4 regions of the Shewanella rhizosphaerae genome follow, and region 1 is predicted to be linked to each of the others. Evidence: predicted binding sites of a transcription regulator. Region 1 holds the regulator's gene; each other region holds the start of a gene.
What was found. The regulator sigma-54, encoded in region 1, starts transcription at its own class of promoters, with help from an activator protein. The targets are predictions, from matches to a motif close to GTTGGCACGNNNNTNGNNT.
Positions count from the first base shown of each region.

Region 1 (4,861 bases):
CGCTGCCTAAGGCTTGAGTGAGCTGATTAAGGCGTTGATCTGTGGTTTCACTATCTAACACTTCGATCGGCATAGCTCCTCCTTTGGCAGTTGATTGAACGGCTTGGGTGGTAGGCTTGTAAGTCTATGATAAGTATAGGACGAAATTAAGCGGGCACCGCAAAGCGAGCCGATTATACGGCCTCATCGAATTTGGCGTCAATAAGGGCGCTGATGGCATCCAGGGCCGCCTGGGCATCTTTGCCTTCGCTGGTGATGGTGATGGTTTTACCCATGCCGGTTTCGAGCATCAGGAGGCCGAGTACGCTGGCGGCGGAGGCCTGTTTATCGCCCTGGATCAGAGTGACCTCGGCATCGAACTTGGCAGCGAGCACCGCCAGCTTGGTCGCCGCTCTGGCGTGCAGGCCCAACTTGTTGCAGATGGTCAGCTCGCGAGCCAACTTAGTCATGCTTTAGCTCTCTGTGGCGCGCCTGAACCTTATGCTTGCCCTTGTTGAACAGCTTGGCGAGCTGGTCGGTCACATAGACAGATCTGTGCTGGCCGCCGGTGCAGCCGATGGCTATGGTGAGGTAGCTGCGGTTGTTGCGCTCCAGATGAGGCAACCAGGTTTCCAGCAGGTTTTCGATCTGCCAGATGAACTTGTTGACCAGGGGTTGCTGGCTCAGAAACTGCTGTACTGGCTCATCCAGGCCGGTCAGAGGCCTTAGCTCAGGTTCCCAGTGGGGATTGGGCAGGAAGCGCACGTCGAACATGAAGTCGGCTTCGGTCGGCATGCCATATTTAAAGCCGAAGGACTCGAAGTTGATCACTAGCTCCTTGTCGACCGTGCCCAGCAGGATCTCGCGCACCTTGTCGCTCAACTCATAGATGTTGAGGTTAGAGGTGTCGATATAGTGATCCACGAGTTTGGCTATGGGGTCGAGCAGCTTGCCCTCGAGCTGAATAGCCTCCTTGAGGGAGACCTTAGAGCGTGACAGCGGATGTAGTCTGCGGGTCTCGCTATAGCGCTTGAGCAGCACATTGTCGCTGGAGTTCAGGAAGAAGCTTAAGATTTCGGTATCTTTGGGGAGCTTGGCCAGCTGCTTTTCCAGCTGGATCTCTTCGCTGGGCATGTTGCGCACATCGACGCTGATGGCCACGAGATCGCTGCGTCCCTTGAGCTGCTCAAGCAGGGACTCCATCATCTGCAAGGGCAGATTGTCGACACAGTAGTAGCCTAGATCTTCTAGGACCCTGAGTGCGACGGATTTTCCCGATCCTGAGCGTCCGGATACCAAAACCAATTTCATTGGGTGATCACCTGATAGAGTTCGGATTCATCTTGGGTCTTTCTTAGCTGCTTCATGATCGCCTTATCATTGAGCTTCTCGGCCATAGCGGCCAGGGTGCTAAGATGTTGCTCGCATTGATCTGCGGGCACCAATAACGCAAAAAGGATATCGACGGGCTGATTGTCAATGGCATCGAATGCGATTGGTTCAGCACATTTCACCAGTACGGCCACGGGTTGATCTATGTTAGTCAGCCGTCCGTGAGGAATCGCGATACCATTGCCTATACCTGTGCTGCCCATTTTCTCTCGAGCCAGAAGGCTTTCAAATATTTCTTGAGAGGAGAGGGTGGGGTACTGGACAGCGGCTAAGTCGCTGATAAGCTCCAGTACCTTTTTCTTACTGCCCGGAGTGGCGCAGGTGGTGCACTCCGGCCGCAGGATGGTACTCAGTTCCATCGTTAATGTTTAGTAAGCTTCTCTTTGTGTTTAATGACCTGACGATCGAGTTTGTCAATCAGGGAGTCTATCGCGGCATACATGTCCGCATGTTCGGATGTTGCGAACACTTCTCCGCCACGGAGATGTAACTTTGCCTCAACCTTCTGTTGCAACTTTTCGACATTTAATACAACGTGCACATTATTGATCTGATCGAAATGACGTTCAAGCTTTGTGAATTTCTCTTCGATGTAGCTTCGTAGAGATTGGGTGATCTCGATATGGTGCCCAGTCAGGTTTATTTGCATAAAGATAGTCCTCCAGTTTCCAGGTTTGTTTTATAAGCTCTTGCGCTGATTTGAGGGAGGTATAAGCATTGCCTCGCGATACTTGGCAATGGTGCGTCTAGCCACCTTAATCCCCTGTTCGGCCAAGAGTTGAGCCATCTTGCTGTCGCTCAATGGCTTTTTCTGGTTTTCCGCAGCAACCAGCTTCTTAATGAAGGCACGTATTGCTGTTGAAGAGCACTCTCCGCCATCGTCGGTACCGACGTGACTGGAGAAGAAGTATTTAAGCTCGAAGATCCCTCTCGGGGTATGCATATATTTTTGCGTGGTCACACGTGAGATGGTGGATTCATGCATCTCCACCGCCTCGGCGATGTCGTTCAGTACCATGGGCTTCATCGCCTCTTCGCCAAATTCGAAGAAACCTTGCTGGAAGTCGACGATACAGTTGGTCACCTTGAGCAGGGTCTCGTTGCGACTCTCAAGGCTCTTGAGGAACCATTTAGCTTCCTGCAGGTGGCCGCGAATAAACTGGCCATCCGCCTGACTCTTAGTGCTGCGGGCCATGGCGGCATACTGCTGGTTGACGTTGATCTTGGGCATGCTGTCAGGGTTGAGCTCGACTACCCAGCGTCCCTTCTTCTTGGTGACGGTCACATCCGGGATCACGTATTCATCGCGGCTGGCGGTGATGGCGAGACCGGGACGGGGATTCAGGGTCTGAATAAGGGCGATGGCATCCCTCAGCTCATTTTCCTTGAGCTTGGTTTTGCGCATCAGCAGACGGAAGTCGCGTCCGGCGATGAGATCCAGGTGCTCCTTGATCAGCATGCGGGCGTTGGCGATGTGCGGGGTATCGTCGCTGTATTGGGCTAGCTGAATGGTCAGACATTCGCTGAGATCACGGGCCGCCACGCCAATAGGGTCGAAGTGTTGTACTCGCTTGAGTACCGCCTCGACCTCGTCGAGTTCGATCTCAGGGTCGCCCATGGCCTCGAGAATATCTTCACAGGTCTGGGTCAGGTAACCGCGCTCGTCGATGGCATCGATGATGGCGGTGGCGATGGCCAGATCGTTATCGGAAAAAGGGGTCAGGTTCTTCTGCCATTCCAGGTGTTCGTAAAGACCTTCGCTGGTCTCGCCCTGAAAAGGCATGTCGTCGTCGCGCATGGCGCCCGAGCTTGAGTTTGGCGAGGCGGTGTAGACCTCATCCCAGGTGGTATCCACCGGCAGCTCGTCTGGCATAGAGTCTTGAGTCAGGGCATCAGAGGTCTCGACCCCTGAGTTATCCTGGCTCGAATCCAGCTCTATCTTGTCGTCGTACTTGTTGTCGAAGCTGTCGCCGACGCTATCGTCTTGCAGCTCGATGCTGGCGCTCTCCTGCTCTTCATCCAACTCCAGTAGCGGGTTGGATTCTAATGCCTGCTGGATCTCCTGCTGCAACTCTAATGACGACAACTGCAACAGACGTATGGCCTGTTGTAGCTGGGGCGTCATGGTGAGATGCTGACCCATTTTGAGCTGAAGTGACGCTTTCATCGTACTGCTATTCCCTTGTTTCTAATTATAAAATGAGAAAGCTCTGGCTATATGTGCCGGACAAATATATCGGATAGTGCCTAAGGCCACAATTAACGCGTGGTTTTTCCTCTGTGGCCCCATTATAAGATTAACTATAGCTTGAATTGTTCACCTAAGTACACTGCTCGTACTTGCTGGTTGTCTAAGATTTCGGCGGGTGTGCCCTCGGCGATCAGATTACCATGGCTGACGATATAGGCTTTCTCGCAGACGTCTAATGTTTCGCGCACGTTGTGGTCGGTGATCAACACCCCCAGGCCGCGATTCTTGAGCTGTTCGATGATCTTCTTGATGTCGATAACCGAGATGGGATCGACCCCGGCGAACGGCTCGTCGAGAAGTATAAACTTAGGGTTGGCAGCAAGCGCCCTGGCGATCTCCACCCGGCGACGTTCACCGCCCGAGAGCGCCATGCCGTGGCTGTCACGGATATGGGTGATGTGAAACTCTTCCAGCAGGTGTTCCAGCTCCTCTTCGCGGCCATCGTTATTAAGATCGCTGCGGGTCTGGAGCACGGCCATGATGTTGTCTCGCACCGAGAGCTTACGGAAGATGCTGGCTTCCTGGGGCAGGTAGCCTATGCCTTTGCGGGCGCGCAGGTGCATGGGGTCTAGCGTCAGGTCGTCATCGTCGATAAAGATGCGGCCCTTGTCGCTCTGTACCAGGCCGACGACCATGTAAAAGGTGGTGGTCTTGCCGGCGCCGTTTGGCCCCAGCAGGCCGACGATCTGCCCGGTCTTGACCGTGAGGCTCACGTCTTGGACAACGGCACGACTCTTATAGCTCTTGGCGAGGTTCTCCGCCTTCAAGATCAGGTCTGTCATTGTTTTTCCTGTTCTGGTTTCTTCTCGGGCTTCTGCTCTGGCTGGATCTGTTCCTGATAGTTTTCAGGCTGAATGATGGTGATCACTCTGTCTTTGCCTGTGCTCTCGGCGATCAGCTGTTGCTGCTCTATGTTGTAGCGGATCTGCGAACCCGTGACCTGGCTGCCTTCCTGTTCCAGGGTGGCGTCGCCGATCAGTGTCAGGGTGCGGCTGGAAAGCTCGTAACGTATCTCCTTGGCGCTGGCCGAGGCGGGACGGCCATCTTCCATCACCTGAGAGTAAGTGGCCGGGTTGCCGGTGGCGATCAGTATCTTGCCGCTGTTCTTCTCTTTGCTGAAGGCGCGTAGTTCACTGGCCAATATCTTGATTGAGCCTTGGGTGACCTCGACCGGACCGTGGAAGATGATCTGGTTGTTCTTAATGTCGGCTTCCTGGCTGGCGGCAGAGATCTTAACCT
Region 1 covers NZ_CP080420.1:3,947,871-3,952,731, reverse strand. The annotation lists gene mgtE (magnesium transporter) at 1-73, opposite strand, end outside; gene K0I63_RS17115 (HPr family phosphocarrier protein) at 174-449, opposite strand; gene rapZ (RNase adapter RapZ) at 442-1,290, opposite strand; gene ptsN (PTS IIA-like nitrogen regulatory protein PtsN) at 1,287-1,730, opposite strand; gene hpf (ribosome hibernation promoting factor) at 1,733-2,020, opposite strand; gene K0I63_RS17095 (RNA polymerase factor sigma-54) at 2,051-3,538, opposite strand; gene lptB (LPS export ABC transporter ATP-binding protein) at 3,673-4,404, opposite strand; gene lptA (lipopolysaccharide transport periplasmic protein LptA) at 4,401-4,861, opposite strand, start outside.

Region 2 (4,861 bases), 830 kb from region 1:
ATGTTATCAGCTTTATCTCGCACATCAATGTAAGAGATGTCTCACATGGCGGCGGGCACTTTCTGTGAGCTAAGGCCAACTCCAGCAAAACCTTTTACTCAATGCCCCCAGCTCTCTGGATTTCCTAGCTAAAAAGAGGGGCTAAAAAATCGAGCAGAAAAAGAAAAGGCGCACTTTATAGTGCGCCTTTCTATACTCTTGTGTTAGCCATCCTGCTATCGCCGTGCTCCCTGCATCATCCTGATCACATCGGCGTCCTGCCATCTCCAATTCCTGAGACATCCTGTCTTATTCTTCCCTGGGTGGTCGACTCATTCAACCACGCTCCCACATCCTATGGGCTCCAACGCATCCTGCCATTATCCTTTTATGCTTACTCTTACCTGTTCCCTGGTAAGCAATTCCTTGATAAACATCCTTGGTTACACTCACAATCCCTTGAGTGGCAATCCTTTTAGCAATAGTCCATTTTGCTGAAGTCCATTTCGCGATAATCCCTATCGCCTATCGTCCTAAAGCATCCTGCTCTCATCCATGATGTTAAGATTCTCGCTTCCTCGACAATCTTGCTATCCTTGGCTTTCCTTCGCCGTCCGTATTGCTTAAGTAAGCTCCTTAACTTGAGTTCAGTATACTTACCGCTGCGCCAGAATGTACGCCATCAGAAACAATTGTGAATCGCTTAAATTTTAGACACAGACAAATATACAGTTAACTTATTGAACATTAATGAGATTCAAATATCCGCAGGCGAAAACAGGGGTGATTTCAGGAGAAAGACTCACATGTTTGTAAGCGATCTCTCACAAGCGACCTAGCAAATTGTGAGTCGCCTCATCCTCAACTAAGTTTATTCACCGCTGCGCTAGTACAATCATATTCACCGGCTCGTTCAATGTTCGTGGGTCAAAGGCTCAATAAGCCACTTCCTAGCCGATGCTAAAAGGCTAATGATTGACGAGTCTGTTATTAGCTAAACGAGCGCTATTAGATGAAGGCTTAATAGCTGAGAAGCTATTAGATGAAGGCTTAATAGCTGAGAAGCTATTAGATGAAGACTTAGTTAGAGGGAAATTTTAGCTAAGGACTAATCAGATGATTATCGACTAGGCCCACATTAACCTACCATTAGTGACCTGGCCATTAATGACCTTGCTATTAATGACCAGACGCTAAATATTCAGCCTTAATGCCCAGTCTCATAATGTCCAGGCGCTCAATATCCAAATTATTCGCGACTGGCCTTTATCGACGGCCGGTTAGCCACTGAGCCAACATAACCCAGTCGGCAAAGAAGCTGTATAAGGGGTACTCGAAGGTTGCGGGCCGGTTTCGCTCAAACACGAAATGCCCTATCCAGGCCGCGCCATAACCCAGAACAGGCAGCAACCAGAGTAGCCAATACTTGGCTAGCAGTATGGCCACCACCAGGAGCGCGATTACTGACAGGCTACCCACATAGTGCAAGGCGCGGCATCTGGGATCCCTATGTTGCGACAGGTAGAAGGGATAGAAGTCTTTGAAGCTGGCGTAGCGCTTACTCAATCTCAGGGCTTCGATAGAAAAGCAGCTCGCCCGGCACGCCGCCTATGACCAGACGTTCGATGGGCGCAAAATCCATGGAGGAAAACAGGTGGGCATGATCATCCTGGGTCACGTAAACCCCAACCCCTTCGAGCTCTGGTTGCTCGTCACACCAGCTCATCACCGCCTGGATCAAACGTCTACCTAACCCCTTATGCTGCTCGATCGGTGTGACTGCAATGAACTGCAATATGCCGCATTGAGTGCTGGGTAGATGCTCTAAAATCGAAGATTCTTTCTTCATCAGCGCCTGGGTCGACTGCCAACCGGCGCTCAGCAACATCTTGAGGCGCCAATGCCAGTATCTAGCCTCCCCCAATGGCACCTGCTGGGTCACGATACAGGCTAAGCCAATCAGGCGTTCCTCCTCAAACAGGCCGATCAATGCCTGCTCCTCTTGCCACAGGGTGTGCAACTCCTCACGAATGGCACCGCGTAGCTTCTGCTCATATTGCGCCTTGTCTCCCTTATGCAGGGCAGCAATAAAGAAGGGGTCATCATGGTAGGCGTTATAGAGAATCGAGGCGGCGACGCGTAGGTCTTCGGCGGTTAAATAGACAGCTTTATAGGTTTCGTTAACAGGTGGGGTAGCTGTTGTCATCATTGCTGTTATTCCTTGATCCAGATCAACATGGTCCAATGTAACAAGCTTGTAAAAAAGTGCAAACTTTAATCGATTCGAAACTTTATCAATTTATCGCATACTAAATAGAAGCACCTCATCACCAACAAGCGAGGGATAAGATGGACATCACACAACCGGATCTAGCCACCCTATTTGACCAACTCGGCCTGCCGAGTGAACCCGATGCCGTTGAGGCTTTCATCAAGCAGCATTCCATCGCCGCGGAGATCCATATCGCCGAGGCCCCCTTTTGGACCCAGGCCCAGAGGCATTTTTTAGCCGAAGCCTTAGCAGAAGATGCCATGTGGACAGAGGTGATCGACCATCTCGACGCTCAGCTTCGCACTTAGATAGCGAGGCTTAAACATCCTCTTATGACTCGGGTATCAGGGACTAAAGAATAGGCTTAAAAGTTAGGCTTCGAAAAGTCTCACTAGTGGATGGCTTATACAGAAAAGGCAAGCCGAACTGGCTTGCCTTTTTACTAAAGATTATCCCATTACATGTTGTGGTAGGCCTTCTCACCCCAGCCCACGACGCGATTATCTGTGATCACGATAGGCGTACATTCATCCTTGGTGGTGGTGCCATCTTCGCGTGTACGCTGGGTACGATAGTAGAGCACGTTGATCGTCTTATCTTGCTTGGTATAGGCCTCGTTAAAATCGGCGGTGCCCATAAGTGTCATCACCTGATCGCGCGTCATCCCCAAGGACAACTTAGACAGGTTCACACGATTCTGCTCCTGCACGCGCTCCCAAGAATTGCCCGTGCTCCAGCCCTTGTCGCCTTCACCCACATTCAATACACACCCAGATAGCACTAAACTGGTAGCGCCGAAGACCAATGCTGTTATTAATTTTGTTTTCACTTTCACGTCCTGTTTATCTATTATAACTGGATTCAGGTAAAGCAAAGCTTATGCCAAACAGATATATCTATAATTTTCAAAATCTTGAAGTAAACCCAAGGATCAAGAATATGTCTGTCAGGCTAAAAAGTAAGGAATTTCACCAATCATGAGTCCACTCGAACAGGTGCTGGTCGCCGCACGTAAATTGAGTCTGGCGGGTAAGCCTCCCAGCCTGGCATTGATCAAGGCTAGCCTTGGCAACTCGCTGCCCATGCCTATCCTGGTTCAAGGATTACAACGCTTTAAATCTATGTCAGCCGATGAGCAGGCGGCGATAGTGGTAACCACAAGCGCGCCAGCAGCAAATGTCCAAAGCGACGACGCTACGCCGACGCTGGCCCAGCTCGCCGAGCAGGTTGCCAGGCTCACAGCCAATCAACAGGCCTTGGTTGAGCGTATCAGCGAACTCGAAGCCAAATTAAGCAACAAGGACCCCCGCTGATGCACGTGGTGGAACTCAGATTCGAGTGTTTTGACAACACCACTATCACGGCCGCCGAACGCGCGATTAATGGTCTGTTGGAAGCCTACCGGGCCAATGGCCAGGTACTAGGCCGTGAATTTGCCGTGGCCTTCAATGAAGGGGAGTTCAGGGTGCGCCTGCTGCTGCCAGAAAAGAGCAGCCTGGCCAAACGATTCAACAGCCCCTGGGCCAATTACGCGCTCGAGGAGCTCACCCAGGCTAAGCTGCTGCATCCAAGGGAAAAATATATCGGCCAGGATATCAACTCTGAAGTCAGCAGCACAGAGACCCCCAGCTGGCAACTGCTCTACACCAGCTATGTACACATGTGCTCGCCGCTACGAAACGGCGATACCCTGCAACCCATTCCCCTGTATCAGATCCCTGCAACCTTCAACGGCGATCACAAACGGGTGATCAAGTGGCAAACCGAATGGCAGGCCTGCGATGAGCTGCAGATGGCGGCGGCCACCAAGGCGGAGTTCGCCGCCTTAGATGAATTGAGCCAGTGTTACAGCGACCTGTTTCGCCGAGGCTGGGATCTGCGTGGACGCATCGAATACCTCACCAAGATCCCCACCTACTACTATCTCTACCGCGTGGGCGGCGAGAGCCTGGCCGCCGAGCAGCAAAGGCCCTGTCCACGCTGCGGCAACACCCACTGGCTATTGGAAACCCCTTTGCTGGATCTTTTCCACTTCAGGTGCGACAACTGCCGCATCGTCTCCAACATCTCCTGGGATCACCTCTAATGGCGGTTCGCGCTCACTCGATTCTCGCGAGCTAATTATCTTTTAACACGCCGACTATCTGCTTGAGCGTAGGTGCCGCCACATGGTCTTGAGTCGCTGCCAAATCCCGGGATGATCCGTCTCGGGCATAGGCGCTTCGACCGGCTTTTGTGGCGGGCAGACTCGCGGGCGAAGAGAGGCGATAAAATCCTCCAAACTAGCGGCCAATTGCCTATGGGGCTGCTCGCCGGGGATCTCTATCCAGACGCTGCCGGTCTCGTTCTCCACCACCAACATCTCATCCCCCTCCCCAAGCACACCGATAAACCAGGTCGCAGGCTGTTTCAGCTTCTGCTTCATCATCAGATGGCCGATTAGGTTTTGCTGCAGATATTCGAAATCTTGTTGGTTCCAGGGCTGCAACAACTCACCCTCACCAAAGTCTGAGTCAAACATCAACGGCGCCGCAAAGTAACGCCCGTAGAAGGCCTGTATGCTTGGATGCAGTGTGATTGAGAGGGCATGCTCTATGTTATCGAACTGTC
Region 2 covers NZ_CP080420.1:3,122,486-3,127,346, forward strand. The annotation lists gene K0I63_RS13695 (Mpo1-like protein) at 1,246-1,545, opposite strand; gene K0I63_RS13700 (GNAT family N-acetyltransferase) at 1,538-2,188, opposite strand; gene K0I63_RS13705 (DUF2789 domain-containing protein) at 2,329-2,559, shown strand; gene K0I63_RS13710 (DUF3192 domain-containing protein) at 2,709-3,080, opposite strand; gene K0I63_RS13715 (hypothetical protein) at 3,229-3,564, shown strand; gene K0I63_RS13720 (Zn-ribbon-containing protein) at 3,564-4,337, shown strand; gene syd (SecY-interacting protein) at 4,392-4,861, opposite strand, start outside.
Region 2: K0I63_RS13710 (DUF3192 domain-containing protein) is a predicted target of sigma-54. The motif match lies at 3,120-3,138, and genes of this name have one in related genera.

Region 3 (4,861 bases), 2.2 Mb from region 1:
CCCAGGCAGGCATCTCGAGTGCTTCATTCGATTGGCTTAGCTGCTGACTGACGCGATTTTGTTGACGCTCAAGCAGGGCCTGCAGCGAATCGGCCACGGGTGATGGCTGTTTTTTTGACTCTGTCTTAATGGGCTGACGACCGATGGAAACCTTCTCCTCGGCCAGATCGAGAAAGCTGGGTGACAGAGGTGCTCCATCATTTTTCGCCACGCTCGGCTTAGGCTCATCGTAGTCTACCGCGGCGACGATCTCGATACCGCCGGTAACTTTCTTGTTCGACATGATCACCGCATCCGAACCTAATGTCTCTTTCACCTGGGCCAATGCAGAGCGCATATCTTTAGCCAAAAAACGTTTTATTTTCACTTAAATACCCTCTACTGGCCGACCGCTGATACGATGCGAATTTGTTTCTCATCGGGCACCTCTTGGTAAGAGATCACCCGCAGATTTGGAATCGTATGTTTAACAAAACGCGACAGCGTCGAACGTAACATACCCGATGTCAGTAGGATGGCTGGTTGGCCCACCATCTCCTGACGCTGGGATGCGTCGAGTAACGACTTTTGCATCCTCTCGGCAAGGCTAGGTTCGATATTCGGCCCCTCGCCTCCCGTTGCCTGCATAGACTGATGCAACATCTGTTCCAATTCAGGCGCCAAAGTAATGACAGGAATTTCCGGCTCTGGGCCGCTTATTTCTTGAACAATCATGCGTTTAAGCGCGATACGTACGGCGGCGGTAAGTACCTCGGTATCGTTACTCTTAGGCCCGTACTCGAGTAGCGTCTGAACTATGGTCTTCAGGTCGCGGATCGACACACCTTCGTTAAGCAGGTTCTGCATCACCTTGACCACAGTGCCTAACGGCAAGACATCGGGAATGAAACCACTGACCAGCTTAGGCGAATGCTTGGCCAGCATATCCATCAGCTGCTGCACCTCTTCGTAGCCCAGCAGCTTGGAGGCGTTGTTGGTTAACAGCTGACTCAGGTGAGTCGCCACTACGGTGGCGGCATCCACCACGGTATAACCTAGCGTCTGAGCATGTTCTCTGAGCTCAGGGGCTATCCACACGGCCTCTAAACCAAAGGCGGGATCTGTGGTCTCGACACCATCAAGCTTGCCGTAGACCTGGCCAGGGTTGATTGCCAGTTCACAATCGTGACGAATATCCGCCTCACCAGAGGCCACGCCCATCAGGGAGATACGATAGGTGTTTGGCGCCAGATCCAGGTTATCGCGAATATGGACGGCGGGCACCAAGAAGCCCAGCTCTTGAGAGAGCTTCTTACGCACGCCCTTGATACGTCCAAGCAGCTCACCACCCTGGCCCTTATCCACCAGCGGGATCAGACGATAGCCCACCTCCAGACCAATGGTGTCCACCTGCTGCACATCATCCCAGCTAAGCTCTTTAGGCTTGGCATCGCCGGGAGTCGCAGGTGAGGTCTTAGCGATCTCCAAGGCGCGTTGTCTGTCGAGATCTTTCTTACGATGCAGAAAATAGGCACCGCCTGCGGTGATCAGGCCAAAGCTGAGAAAAGCGAAATGCGGCATGCCAGGCACTATGCCCATGGTCAGCAGGACGCCCGCGGCGATGGCCAACGACTTAGGGTTATCGAACATCTGGCTCATCACCATCTGTCCCATGTCGCCAGATTCGTTTTGACGGGTCACCATCAAGGCCGCGGCGATAGAGAGCAAGAGGCCAGGGATCTGTGCCACCAGGCCGTCACCGATAGTCAACAGAGTGTAGATCTCGACCGCAGATGAGAAGTCCAGCCCATGCTGGGCCATACCTATGACGAAACCGCCCAGGATGTTGATCACCAGAATCATGATACCGGCGATGGCATCGCCTTTTACAAACTTAGAAGCACCATCCATCGCACCGTAGAAGTCGGCTTCCTTGGTCACTTCGGCGCGGCGAATACGAGCCTGATCCTGATTAAGGATCCCGGCGTTAAGGTCGGCGTCGATTGCCATCTGCTTACCAGGCATGGCATCCAGGGTAAAGCGAGCACTCACCTCAGAGATACGTCCGGCGCCCTTGGTTACCACGGCGAAGTTGATGATGATCAGGATAAGAAACACCACCAGACCCACGGCATAGTTACCGCCAATCACCACAGAGCCGAAGGCCTCAATCACCTTACCGGCGGCGTCGCCACCGTTGTGCCCCTCGAGCAAGACGATACGGGTCGAGGCGACGTTAAGCGCCAAACGCAGCAGGGTAGCAACCAGCAGCACAGTGGGAAAGGCAGCAAAATCCAGGGGGCGGTCGGTATAGATGGCCACTAGCAAGACCACCAGGGCCAAGGCGATATTAAAGGAGAACAGGATATCCAGCAGGAAGGCCGGCATGGGCAAGACGATCATCGCCAGCGCCGCAAGCACCAATATGGGCGTACCTATCCCTTTAAAATTGGCGGGTTTTACCTGTTTTATCTGACCGAGCGTTGCTTTCAAATCCATCAATCTAGCGCCTGAACTTTGACATCTAGCTAGGATTCAGCAAAAAGTACGCCAACTTAAGGCCGGCTTAGTTCGCAGCGACTCGAGCGGATAACAAACGAACAAATATCAGACAGTACAGACGCAAAATAAGAATTAACCAACTTAAAGCGTTAATATTTTAGCTCATCAGGGATCGGCTGATTGATAGGGATAGGCGTCGGACGCTTACCACCTTTTTGCTGATACTGACGCAGTTGGAACACATAAGCCAATACCTGGGCCAAGGCAGTAAACAGCCCCTCGGGGATCTCCTGATCTATCTTGGTGGTGTGATAGATGGCCCTGGCCAATGGCGGCGCCGAGACGATGGCGACATCATGCTCGCGGGCGATCTCACGGATCTTAAAGGCCACATCGTCTACCCCCTTGGCAAGCACATAGGGCGCGGCGGCCTTGGTCACATCATACTTCACCGCCACGGCATAATGCTCAGGGTTAACGACGATGACATCGGCGTTGGGCACCTCGGCCATCATGCGCCGCTGCGCCATCTCACGCTGCATCTGACGCACCCGGCCCTTCACCTCGGGCTGACCCTCGGTGTCCTTGTACTCGTCCTTGATCTCCTGCTTGGTCATCCGCAGCTGTTTATTGTGGTTCCAGATCTGAAACGGCACATCGATCACCACGATAATCACGGTAGAGGAGCAAAGCACTATAAACATCCACACCAGCAGATCCAGGGCGTTATAGACATTGCCCGGCAGATGCCCCTGGGACAGGGTAAGAATATCGGTGAAGTAATAACTCAGTAGCAGATAGGCCATCAGGGCCACCACGGAGAACTTGGCGATCCCCTTAGTCAGCTCCACCAAGGCCTGCACCCCGAACATGCGCTTAAAGCCACTGATGGGGTTCATCTTGTTGCCTTTAGGCATGAACGCCTTGGCGGAGAAGGTGATCCCGCCGAGCACGACATTCCCCAGGAAGGCGACAAAGGCGAGAAACAGCACGAAGCTGGCCATAGGGATCGCCAGCTCCTTGAAGACCATCATCCAGATATTGAACAGGCTATTGGTGTCGTAGATCTCCTGCCTGCTCATGGTAAACAGGTTGGTCATCACGCTCATCAACGACTGGCCCAGGCTCGGCCCTATGACGGCAAACCCTACCGCCGCCGACATCAACACAGCAGAGGTGCCCAGCTCCTTAGAACGGGCTACCTGACCCTTCTCCCTCGCTTGTTCGCGTCGCCTGGGGGTCGCCTCTTCGGTCTTCTCCTGACTGGTATCGTTATCGGCCATCAGAAGCTCCCAGCAGTGCTACATTGCAGCTGCACCAGATCGCACAGCAATAACTGGGCCGAACGCCAGACCTCGTCGAAATGCGCCATGATAGGCGTCAAGGTCAACCAGAGAATAATCAAACCACTCACCATGGTCACGGGGAAACCGATGGCGAAGATGTTAAGCTGCGGCGAGGCGCGGGTCATCACCCCGAAAGAGAGGTTGATCAGCAAGAGCGCCACAATCGCCGAAATAGACATGGTCAGCGCCGCACCGAACATATAGGCGCCCCAGTCCGCCAGACGCCGATAGCTGGCGATGCTTATTCCTTGCATAGACACAGGAATGGTATCGAAGCTGGCCACCAACATGCGGATCATCACCAGATGACCATCCACCGCCAGGAAGATCATGGTCGTCAGCAGCAAGAAGAAGTTACCGATAACCGGGGTCTGCTGGCCTGAGCCGGGGTCCACCATGGAGGCGAAACCTAAGCTGGTCTGCATGCCGATGATCTGCCCGGTCAACACGAAGGTCTGCATGATAAGCAAGGTGACAAACCCCATGGCAACGCCAATCAAGATCTGCTGCACGGTCACGAACACGGCGCCTAATGAAAATAGCTCGACCTCGGTATTGACCGGCAACATGGGGGCGATGGCGAAGGTGATCGCCACCGAAAGCAGCAGGCGCACACGGGTCGGTGTGGTATTGGCGCCAAATACCGCCATCACCATCAGCATGCTCGACACTCGAAACAGCGGCCACATGTAGGCCGACAGCGTCTGCATGATAGTCGATAGCAAGATCTCCATCTCAGCGACGCTCAATAGCCGGGCGGGCGCGGCGATTCATACCTAGCCCACCACCTGAGGGATGAGGTTCACCATCTGCAGGAAAAACTCCATCATGGTCTGCACCAGCAGATGGCCTAAGATCATCAGCGCAAAGAGTGTGGTCAGCAGACGCGGCAGGAAGCTCAGGGTCTGCTCGTTGATCGAGGTCGCCGCCTGAAACACCGCCACCACCAGACCGACCACCAACCCGGGCACGATGATCATCGACACTATGGTCACGATAACCGATAGGGCTTCACGAAAGATGTCGATGAGGGC
Region 3 covers NZ_CP080420.1:1,545,784-1,550,644, reverse strand. The annotation lists gene flhF (flagellar biosynthesis GTPase FlhF) at 1-367, opposite strand, end outside; gene flhA (flagellar biosynthesis protein FlhA) at 379-2,478, opposite strand; gene flhB (flagellar biosynthesis protein FlhB) at 2,631-3,764, opposite strand; gene fliR (flagellar biosynthetic protein FliR) at 3,764-4,561, opposite strand; gene fliQ (flagellar biosynthesis protein FliQ) at 4,604-4,861, opposite strand, start outside.
Region 3: flhA (flagellar biosynthesis protein FlhA) is a predicted target of sigma-54. The motif match lies at 2,516-2,534, and genes of this name have one in related genera.

Region 4 (4,861 bases), 1.6 Mb from region 1:
GTCGACGAAATCTTTGAGGGCGGAGACATAGAGGCGCGAGTTCTCCTCTTCGATATATTGCTTCATCACCTGCCACTTCTGGATAACCAACAGGTACTGGGAGGCGAGATCGTCCGGGGTCATCCAGTCTAGAGAGCGTTTCAGCGCATCCGAGTGGAGGGTGGCCTCAAACTCTCTAATTTTGTCGTCGGCTCCCTCGCTGCCGGAGTTGGCGTAGAACATCAGACGGTAACTCTGCATACGCAGCGAGCCGGAGGCGTTGATGGCTCTGGCGTCTCCCAGGCTATAAGCCAAATTAGCTATGGCGAAGGTGGCGAGTCCACTGGAAAGTAAAATTAAGGCCAGCATTAACCTTAATATGGTGGAGGTGAGGCTGCCTTTCTTCATGTATTAGAACTCATTAAATTATAGGGAAAAATCGGAAATTTGGACTATGATACTTGTTTAGCAATTGCTGATAAAATTAACAAGGTGATAAAAATGTGACCAACAACACATTCACATTATGATCTGCCTCAAGTTTTAACCCGGATACCCCATAAGGGGTATATTTTTAACGGGGTTAAGGGACTAACTTTGGCCTTGGAGATGTTGTGGTTTTTAAGACTACTATAAAAAGTAACACGGAGATGAGATGGTGAGAACATTAACTACAAAAACCTTTGCACTGAGTGCTTTGGTCGCCGCTGGCCTGATGGCTACCGGCGTGATGGCAAGTGACAAGACTGAGCCACGTAACGAAGTCTACAAAGATAAGTTTTCTAAGCAGTACAACAGCTGGCATGACACAGCCGAAAGCAAAGAAGTTGTCGATATGCTTGAAGAAGTGCCTAGCCTAGTTGTGTTGTGGGCAGGTTACGGCTTCGCAAAAGATTACAATGCACCTCGTGGTCATATGTATGCGGTAACCGACGTACGTAACACACTGCGTACCGGTGCACCTAAGTCTGCCGAAGATGGCCCAATGCCAATGGCATGTTGGTCATGTAAGAGCCCAGACGTGCCTCGCGTGATCGAAGAGCAGGGCGAAGATGGCTACTTCACTGGTAAGTGGTACAAAGGTGGCGCAGAAATCGTGAACACTATCGGTTGTTCTGACTGTCACGAGAAAGGCTCTTCTAAACTGCGTATGTCTCGTCCATTCGCCGAGCGCGCCATGGCAACACTAGGCACGCCATTTGACAAGGCTTCTAAGAAAGACAAGCAGTCTATGGTGTGTGGTCAGTGTCACGTAGAGTACTACTTCGAGAAGACCAAAGATCGCAAAGGCTTTGTTAAGTTCCCTTGGGACATGGGCACAACTGTTGAGCAGATGGAAGTCTACTACGACAACATGGAGTTCAAAGACTGGACTCACGCCGTATCTAAGACTCCTATGCTGAAAGCACAGCACCCAGGCTATGAAACTTGGCAGCTAGGCGTACACGGTAAGAACAATGTGACCTGTACCGACTGTCATATGCCTAAGGTGAAGAATGCTGAAGGTCGTAAGTTTACCGACCATAAAGTAGGTAACCCATTCGATCGCTTCGAAGAGACTTGTGCGACTTGTCATACTCAAAGCAAAGAGTTCATGGTTAACCTGACGAAAGAGCGCAAAGTTAAGGTTGCTGACCTTAAGGCACGTGCTGAGTCTCAGCTAGTTAAGGCGCACTTCGAAGCTAAAGCGGCTTGGGATGCGGGTGCAACTGAAGCTGAAATGAAGCCAATCTTAATGGATATTCGTCACGCACAATGGCGCTGGGACTATGCAACTGCCTCTCACGGTGTTGCGGCTCACGCAGCTGACGAAGCGCTACGCATCCTAGGTACTGCGGTAGATAAGGCTGGTGATGCACGCATCAAACTAGCTCAACTGCTAGCAACCAAAGGTGTTAAGCAACCTATCGCCTTCCCAGATGTTTCTACCAAGGCCAAGGCGCAAGCTGCACTGGGTATGGACATGAACAAGTTGAATGCCGACAAGGCAGAGTTCAAGAAGACTGTACTGCCTAAGTGGGATGCCGAAGCTAAGAAGCGCGAAGCAACTTACTAATTTCTCCCCCCCCTGCATAGTAAAAGCCCCGGTTATCCGGGGCTTTTTTATATCTTCACGACTTTATACTTTCACGATCTTATATTTTCACCGCTTTATTTCGTCACTATTTTATCATCTTCAGCAGGGCTCTGAATCTGTCGCCACTGGCCTCTGCCTGTAGCTCGAACAGCAAAGACTCGCTATTGGTCAGCAAGGCGCCGTGCTGGGTCATCATCTCACAGCCTAACTGCTTATTGGCCTCGGTTCGCGAGGAGACGGCGTCGGTCACCAAGTGCACCTCATATTCGTTGTCCAGCAGATCCCGGCAGGTCTGATAGACGCAGATGTGGGTCTCTATGCCCGCGAGCAACACCTTGTGCCTGCCATATTGCTGCAGTGCCTGTCTGAAGGGCTCGGCGTGCCAGCCGCTAAAGTGAGCCTTAGGGATAGGCTGATAATGAGGCGTCAGCAGCTCGGCCAATGCCGGGCTGGTGGCGCCCAGTTTATCGGGCAGCTGCTCCAGCCAGACGACAGGGATATCAAACAGCTCGGCCGCCTTTATCAGTGTGGTGAGCCGGGTTTCCAGTTCCTCAGCCTGGTGCATCAGGGTGGCCAGCTTTCCCTGAACATCGACGATGATGAGTACACATTCCTGTGGTTGCAGCATAGGGCGCTCCTCTATGGGTGATGACTCCATCATACCCGGATAATTTCGCCACCCAATCCGTCATAAGTCGAATAGGCGACTGCGCTATTTTTGTGCGCTCTGTGCATAGTCGCACCTAATTGGTGCATTTATATGCAGCATCAAGGGCGCCGCTATTACTAAGTTTATGAATGTTAAGGTTTTGTAATATTGGCCTGATGATTGAATTGCCTTTGGCATCAGCAAGAATACTAAGATGAGTCGGAGGCGGTAATGAAATTAATCAGCGCAATAATCAAGCCATTCAAACTCGATGATGTGCGAGAAGCCATTGCAGGGTTGGGGATTGAGGGGATGACGGTGACCGAGGTGAAGGGGTTCGGACGTCAGAAAGGCCATACAGAGCTCTATCGTGGCGCCGAATACCAGGTGGATTTTCTGCCTAAGGTCAAACTGGATATCGCTACTAAGGCTGAAAACGTCGATCACCTTATCGAGTCCATCGTCGCGGCGGCGCATACGGGCAAGATAGGCGACGGCAAGATTTTCGTGACGGATCTCGATCAGGTGATCCGTATCCGTACCGGCGAACTCGATAACGAAGCACTTTAAGGGGGAATTCCAATGGAAGAGTTAGTAACACTAGGTGCGACAGTATCTGAGTTGAAGTTTGCTCTCGACACCTTTTATTTCTTGATCTCAGGCGCGCTGGTGATGTGGATGGCGGCCGGGTTTGCCATGTTGGAAGCGGGTCTGGTGCGCTCCAAGAACACCACAGAGATCTTAACCAAGAACGTCTGTCTCTACTCCATCGCCTGTATCATGTATTTGGTGGTGGGTTACAACATCATGTATGTGGATAATGCCGAGGGTGGCTGGTTGCCATCGTTTGCTAGCCTCATTGGTGCTCAGGCCAGCGATGCTGACCACGCGCTGGAATCGGATTTCTTCTTCCAGGTGGTGTTTGTGGCAACCGCTATGTCTATCGTCTCTGGCGCCGTAGCCGAGCGTATGAAGCTGTGGGCCTTCCTGATCTTCTCTGTGGTAATGACTGGGGTTATCTATCCTGTCGAAGGCTACTGGACCTGGGGCGGCGGTTTCCTCTCCGAGGCTGGGTTTGTCGACTTCGCCGGTAGTGGCATAGTACATATGGCGGGCGCGGCTGCGGCTATCTCGGGTGTCTTGTTACTCGGTGCTCGTAAGGGCAAGTATGGCCCTAACGGTCAGGTGAATCCTATCCCTGGTTCTAACCTGCCGATGGCAACCCTAGGTATGTTCATCTTGTGGATGGGGTGGTTCGGCTTTAACGGTGGCTCTCAGCTGCTGGTGTCTGACGCCGAGAACGCGTCGGCGGTGGCGAAGATCTTCGTTAACACTAACTCTGCAGCCGCCTTCGGCGCCGTCTCAGCCCTGGTGGTCTGTAAGATGGTATGGGGTAAGGCGGACTTGACCATGATCTTAAACGGCGCCTTGGCGGGCCTGGTGGCTATCACCGCAGATCCTTTGTCGCCATCACTGCCTCTGGCCGGAGTTATCGGCATGGTTGCCGGCGGTCTGGTGGTCTTCTCCATCGTGATGTTCGACAGAGTCAAGATTGACGATCCTGTCGGTGCTATTTCTGTGCACGGTGTTGCCGGCCTGTTCGGTGTGATGCTGGTGCCGCTGTCAAATGCCGATGCGACCGTGCTGGGTCAGCTCTATGGCGCCTCGGTCATCTTCGCTTGGGTATTTGGGGTTTCCTTCGCTGCCTGGTATATCCTCAAGATCACCATGGGGATCCGTGTCTCTGAAGAGGAAGAGTATAACGGTATGGATGCATCGGATTGCGGCATCGATGCTTACCCAGAGTTTGTCTCACTCAAGAGCGCCAGTTAACGGCTAGTCAAAACAGATTGCCAAAACTGATAGTAGAATTAACAGGGTCCGTACCTCATGGTGCGGACCCTGTCTTTTGTATTATGCTATCGAAAAGTATGGTGTGAGGAGCGCTAACATGAAGCAGTCTCTCTGGGTGTTGTTTTCGTTGCTGGTCTCAATTCAGTTGCAGGCGGGCCAGGTGGTGGTGCGTAAGGCGAGCGAACCCTTCGACGCCTTCGCCGTGCGCGACAAGGTGCAGCAGGACTTTGAGTGGCGGGAATCCCTGCGTTTGCAGCAGCAGATCCAGATACTACAGAGTCTGCCCTTGGGCTGCGTGCTGT
Region 4 covers NZ_CP080420.1:971,322-976,182, forward strand. The annotation lists gene narQ (nitrate/nitrite two-component system sensor histidine kinase NarQ) at 1-387, opposite strand, end outside; gene nrfA (ammonia-forming nitrite reductase cytochrome c552 subunit) at 635-2,035, shown strand; gene K0I63_RS04370 (hydrolase) at 2,142-2,684, opposite strand; gene K0I63_RS04375 (P-II family nitrogen regulator) at 2,937-3,275, shown strand; gene K0I63_RS04380 (ammonium transporter) at 3,288-4,538, shown strand; gene K0I63_RS04385 (hypothetical protein) at 4,657-4,861, shown strand, end outside.
Region 4: K0I63_RS04375 (P-II family nitrogen regulator) is a predicted target of sigma-54. The motif match lies at 2,873-2,891, and genes of this name have one in related genera.